One region of the Gracilibacillus sp. D59 genome, then DNA from elsewhere that is predicted to be linked to it. Evidence: riboswitches for the same ligand, from Rfam matches in the RefSeq annotation. Region 1 holds a riboswitch; the other holds the start of a gene.
What was found. A riboswitch is a leader RNA that binds a small molecule or an ion and turns the genes downstream of it on or off. The one in region 1 is predicted to bind cyclic di-GMP.
Positions count from the first base shown of each region.

Region 2: linked by a shared signal. The riboswitch ahead of ACTWP4_RS19200 (diguanylate cyclase domain-containing protein) and the one ahead of ACTWP4_RS06100 (RHS repeat-associated core domain-containing protein) in region 1 are both predicted to bind cyclic di-GMP.

Region 1 covers NZ_JBQQCK010000002.1:635,757-639,191, reverse strand. The annotation lists gene ACTWP4_RS06100 (RHS repeat-associated core domain-containing protein) at 1-1,225, opposite strand, end outside; cyclic di-GMP riboswitch class I at 1,347-1,436, opposite strand; gene ACTWP4_RS06095 (Ger(x)C family spore germination protein) at 2,038-3,189, opposite strand; gene ACTWP4_RS06090 (spore germination protein) at 3,186-3,435, opposite strand, start outside.
Region 2 covers NZ_JBQQCK010000014.1:35,418-38,852, reverse strand. The annotation lists gene ACTWP4_RS19210 (EAL domain-containing protein) at 1-788, shown strand, start outside; gene ACTWP4_RS19205 (rhodanese-like domain-containing protein) at 928-1,233, shown strand; cyclic di-GMP riboswitch class I at 1,593-1,679, shown strand; gene ACTWP4_RS19200 (diguanylate cyclase domain-containing protein) at 1,768-3,435, shown strand, end outside.

The DNA.
Region 1 (3,435 bases):
CAGCGCCTAGCGGATTTTGCATGCTAGTTATGTTACCATCTTGATGTTCGTAAACCCAGGCGCCGTCACTGATGTCTGTGACCGTTGTTTTTCCATTGGCATAAGAAATATTGAAATAAGTTTCACCAAATAGTTCTACACTAGTTACTTGGTTTTCTGCATTGTATGAAAATTCAAATGTTTTTTTCCCTTCTGTTACTGTAACAATGCGATCTGATGAATCATATCCATATTGAATGATACGGCCATCAGCTTGTTTCACTTTCTCTAACCGACCCTGAGTATCATATGTATAATCAACGGTGCGGCCAAATGGATCTTTTATTTGAACAATGACTTGATTATTCCAGTCAATCGTGATAGTACGACCAGTAGTATCTGTAACAGTCGATACTCTTCCTTGGTTATCATACTCATAATGGAACTTGTTTCCATAACGATCTTGATATTGAATCATCTTTCCTGCTTTAGCGTCTTGTTCATCACGCCATGCAGCATAATAACCATAGTAGGTCAATTTCGTACCATTAGCATGTGTTACCACATATTCATGCTGATTCACCCGTTCTATTGACACATCTTTTTCTGACTTTTCATAGTAGCCTTTATCTAACTCATAATTAATCATGGGATCATCGTCATAGCTTGTCACATAGGCATCCTCATTTTCCATAACGAAATCGTATGTATGGACACTGCCATCTAGCCTACTTTCACCCAGGTCATAACCTGCATACATTTCTAGTTTTGAGTCCATATTAATCTGCCAGCCTTGACCTAGTTCACCTGTACTGTCATCATCTGCTAAGTAGGTTCGTTCAATCACATAATCCATACCGATCCCTGGTAAAGATAGATCGGTACTATCCAACTTTACAAACCCAGACATAACATCAACTGGATTTTCAATTGGGTAAGATCGTTCATTCGTGGTAGTGGTAGCTTCTCTTTGTTGTGGTGCAGTTGATGGTGCCATGTTTCCTTCTAGCGCAGCAGGCAATGGGGGGTGAATATTCCCTGTCGGACTTGGTATTGACATAGGGCCTTGCTCTGTGCGAGGCATAAAGTCCATGATTGAATTTGGATTCATCAAATCAGCAAGCTCATCGACATTAGATGTTGCCTGACTTTGCATGCTGTTCGGATAAATCGGTAGACTTGTAAAAATAATAAGAAATACTAATAATAAGACCAAAACTTTCTTCAGCATTTGGAAAAATTCCATACAAAACATAAGCTCCTTTTTCTCTAATTTATCTAGGAGGTTTTTCTTGTTGCAGTATACTTTTTAAACATATAAAAAGCATTCTAAGCTTATAACAACTTAGAATGCTTTCATACTTCTTCATAGCAGCCCAGCCGTCATAACATTTCACCAATGCTTTAGACCTGTGGTTTTGCGCCCTTACCTTTCGATAAGTTTGCCTAGAGGTACAAGTGATTTAATACCTACATCTATTTACTTATAACAACATGACTACAATCATACGCACCATATACATATAAGTCAATATACACATGGACAATTATATATTATAAGGTTCAAAAGTCTTTAATTATAACCGTTTATTTCCATTTGAAGGTGTGATAAACTTTTAGTTATGAGAGGGAGAAGAAGGTGTTGGAATAGACGAATAGTCTTGAAATGATTTTTTGGAAGTTTTGAGTTGGGAAAATAACCCATACCAGCATCCATGTACTATGTAAGTAACCACACCAACATTGACATGGAGGTACTGTTATGAGCAATAACAGTACCTTCTATAGTTCTAACGAAATCATTTCTCAAACTAAACCTCATGTTCCGTCGGTAAGAAAACTTGGACAAGATCAGTTATTATTTGAATTGGACTAAATGTTTCAATCGGAAAAAGGTGAAGGTGATTAACGATGAACAAAATATATGCTGTTGTCAACAAAGAGAAATATAGTACCATCTCTCTTTTATTTTTTCTTTTCCATAACCGTTTGGCATCGATAATTATAAGCAAGATAAATATAATTGATAGTACAGTAATCCACATATATAGTATCCCTTCATTCAATCTCAATTTGAGTTGGTTCAATAATTAATCCTGATCTTCGTATATTTGATGTCACTTGAATATCAAATTTAACTTTTGCTAGTATCTCATTTTGTTGATCTTTGACTTCTTTCCAAACATTAGGATAGGATCTTCGCAACTTTTGTCCAATTCCATAAATATCCGAACCCATTTCTTTTGCTAGTTCAAATTCATTTTCAATCTGCGAGGTAACTACTTCACCTATTTTCTTTTCAACCTGTTCCATCTTGTCCTTAGCCAAGAGATCTACTGGACACGTCTGATCAGAGAGATTTCCTTCTAAGAATATATTAACTTTATAAGTTAATTCCTCATTTTTTAAAATAAGCTCGTCTTCACTTTCGAAGTCAGTTGTCTGAAAAGCAAATAATTCTTCCTCATATCCAGGACAAGCCCCTTCTAAAATGAAATAATCATATGTGTTTTTTAAGAGCTCTGTACCAGCTATTTCTGGGCCATCAATATAGCCCACTACTTTATCATCTTTAAAAACTGCTACCTCTTTCACCTCGTATGCTTCTACTTCTCCTCTTATTACCTTAGGATGAATCACATCTACAGATGAATCAATTCCAGGTGTAGCGAGTGCAGTAGTAAAATCTCGTAGTTTTACTTTCCGTGCAATAATTTGTCGTTGTTCAGCAGAATCTAAAAGGTCACTCATTGCTTTAGATGGAATACTTCCAAGTTCTATTTTTTGGTTGAGTAAATCTTGTGCACTTCCTCGTGTTACCACTAAATAAGAACCAGCACGACTATCTCTATCCCGTTCAAACCACGTTATAATCGGGGCAACACCATCTCTAGCTAATTCCTCACCAAAAATGATAATCTGGAGGTGTGACCAGTATAATCGACGTGGGGACAGTCTATTCATATTTTTGATTGCACTTATTACCGTTTCACCTTGAGCCGTTACACTCCATGTTGGTAATTCTGACCCCTTATCTTCTGTTTGTGGTTTAATCACCTGAGCTGTTATTTCATACACGTCTTCATTTTCACTAACTTTATCAATTCCCACACCTATCACAACGGCAACTTCATTCAATTCTTTTTTATCCCAGCAACCACTTAAAAGTATAATACAAGTAAATAGCAAAACGAGTCTTATTATTTTCACTTTTTTTGTCTCCTATTTAAATGGTTATTATCCGCATCTGACATCCTATCTTGATTTTCACCTGCAACCTCATTCGGTCTTTCTCTCATTGCCCACCATGGCATTCTTATAAATAAGTCTCCCCAATTGTCTTTGTGAAAAGGAACAATAGGAGTTAAGTATGGTACACCAAAGGAGCGAAGTGTAGTTAAGTGGATATATATAAGAATTAACCCAAAAATTAAACCAAAAGCTCCTAGAACAGCA
Region 2 (3,435 bases), on a different contig from region 1:
TTCACATTAAAAGGCATTTATTTCAAGCTATTGATCAAAATGAACTGCAGGTACATTATCAACCACAAGTAGATATCAAACAAGAGAAGGTAATAGGGTTCGAAGCTTTGATTCGCTGGAATAATAAACACTTAGGTAATGTATCTCCAGGAGAATTTATAGGGATTGCGGAGGAAAGTGGGTGGATTGTTCCAATTGGCGCTCATATCATGAAACAAGTATTTGAAGACGTTGTAGCTTGGAACCAGAAAGGGGAATATTATCATATTTCTATCAATATATCTTATAAGCAAATGAGCGAGCAGAATTTTGTCAATAAAGTAAAAAAGCTGCTAGCTGAAACAAAGTGCCCTACATACCAAATTAGTTTTGAGATTACAGAAAGTTTATTATTAGAGGATATTGAGTTATCTATTAACGTATTGCAAGATATAAGAGCATTAGGTATTGGAATAGAAGTTGATGATTTTGGAATAGGTTATTCTTCGCTATCGTATTTAAAAAAATTCCCAATTAGTGCATTAAAAATTGATCGTTCTTTCGTAATAGATGTTCATCAGGATCCAAAAAATTTAGCTATTGTGCAGGCGATAATGGAAATGGGACATGCACTTGGGTTGCAAGTAATCACAGAAGGGGTAGAAGAAATAGAACAGATAAAGCTATTAGAAGATTTAGGATGTCAAATATTCCAAGGCTATTGGTTTTCTAAACCAATAGCAAAAGAAAAAATTCCGAGTGTGATTGAACATATTTGTGATAAGAAAATAGCGCAAATGAATGCTTAAAACTGTACCCAGTATGTTATTAATTTTAGAAGCTATATTAAATATTAGTAAAGGAAGCACAATAATGGTATTATTCAATGAGAGATTCATCAACCAATAATAAATTGCTATATGAGAATAAACTTTTGGAGGTATTATTATGAAAGAGGTTCAAGCAACAGAATTAGCAACAAAATTAAAAAATGGTGAAAAATTAAATATAATTGATGTTCGAGAAGATGATGAAGTAGCACAAGGTATAATTCCTGGTGCAAAACATATAAGATTAGGAGAAATTCCTAACCGAATAGAAGAATTTAATAAAGATGAACATTACTACATGGTATGTCGTTCAGGAGCTCGAAGTGGTCGAGCAACTGAATATTTAGAAGCAAATGGAATTGAGGCAACAAATATGGAAGGTGGCATGCTTGCTTGGGAGGACGAAACAGACGTACCCGAGTAATTGCTGCTAGTATATGCAATTGAAAACAGTCCATTGTGAAAGAGTAATCTTAATCAGGATTACTCTTTTTATTATTGAATAAGTTCTCTTCTTTCAATAATTAGAACACTAAGCAAAGCGAAGTATCTTGCCGTAGCGTTTCCTAACACTTAGCATAAATCAGAATGGCAAAAGCTAATCTATTAAGAAGTTATTTCGCAGTTTACTTTAAAAGCGAAGAATTTGTTGGTTTATTCGTATTTTTTGAATTGATCTCTACTTTGAATTGATTATTATCATGAAATTATTATATTATATAGGGAATTAGTTTTATATTTCTAGTAAGCTACGTCAGTGTTTGTGATATAATAGTACTATATAATGGGAAAAGGCAAATCTATTGAAAAATAGAGACGCAAAACCACAGATCTAAGGTGGAAAATCGCGACGATGGCAGGGTTACCTGAGATAAAAACAGGAAACCTATACATTTTTGTATAGGTTTTTATTCTTATATTTTTTATAAAACGAGATATGGGTGAGGAGCGAATAGATATGCGTAATGTCATGAATAGAAAAATTACATTGTTTATATTGATCTTAACTGTATCTGTCATTGCGCAATTATATTCTGTATCATTAGTTTTCGGTATTACCATAAGTTTTGCGCCTGTTCTTTATCTAGCATCTATCCGATTATTTGGCTTTCGTTTTGCACTTCTATTAACAATTTGTATGAGCTTACTCACACAATTTTTACATATAGGCAATTCATTGGTTTTCTTTAGTATACTTGAAATTTTGATAATCGGTACATTTTATACAAAAAAAGGAAAAGATCTATTTACATGGAGTTTTGCTTATTCCTTTATCATCTTTATTCTTTATTTCTTATTGGTCTTTCTCTTCTCAGACTTCTTGGATGATTTAAGTGTTTTAACTAATTTTATGATCATTCAGACTGTAGCAGCTACTTTGTTCGCTGCTTTAGTTGCTGATATGTTGTGCGATTATCTTCCAGTCATTCCAAAGATGAAAAACTGGTTTCAGGAAAAAAATCAATTATATTTTGGCCAGGTAATTTCCCACATATTAATTTTCTCCGCTGTCCTCCCATTACTTATCATCATTTTAGTTAATGGTAGGGAGCTCGAGAGCGAAATGTACAAGGAGTTTTACCTTCAATATCAACAACTGGAAGAACGGTTACAACAAAAGGTAGCAGAAATGGATTCTATCGAGATTCAAAATTATGAATTAGACGCTGAACTAGAGAAAGCTAGAATAAAATCAATTTTAGATGAATTTATTGGAACAACAAATAGACGTATTTATATGTTGGATCAAGGTGGTCAATTATGGCTTTATGCGCATAATCAGAATGACACACTTCCTAATCTTGATTATGTTGAAGATGGTTTTGTTAATCAAATTCATCCTAATGGTTTTATTTGGCTACCATCTAAGCAACAAACTTTATCAGATTGGTATCATGGCTATTATCTAGGTGAAACTACCTTTATAAATAAGCGAGCATTTTTAATTATTCCTATCACAAATAGAGTAGTAGCGTTAGCTGCTGACCTTACTCATTATTTGATGTTTGCCCTGTCTGTATTATTCATTGCATTAGTGTTTGGTATGATAGTTAACCGCATATTATCCAATTCATTAATACGACTTACGCAATTAACAAGTGATTTACCAGAGAAGATGAATAGACAGGAGACTTTCTATTGGAGAGATACTTCTATAGATGAATTTTCAAAGCTAGGGCAAAATATTGAAAAAGTAGCAAACCAGCTACAAACAATGTTTACTGATGCCAAAAAGAAGAATGACTTACTAACAGCAAGGACAAATCAATTAATAGAATCAGAGTCGAAATTATACCGTTTGGCTCATTTCGATACATTAACTGATTTACCAAATAGGTATTCTTTTCATGAGGATGTAACAGAGATGTTAGATGCACCAGCAAACTTGGAACGCTTTGGGATTGTTTTTATTGATTTAGATAAATTCAAACAAGTCAATGATACGCTTGGGCATAGTGGTGGAGATTTATTATTAAAAGTATTTGCCAAACGGTTAAAACAATTTCAGCGAGGTCAGCCTGTAACTTTTTATCGTTTAGCAGGCGATGAATTTGTTGCTGTTGTGAATTTAAAAACAGAGAAAGACGTACAGTTGTTTAGTGAACAATTAGTCGAGGTTATTAGG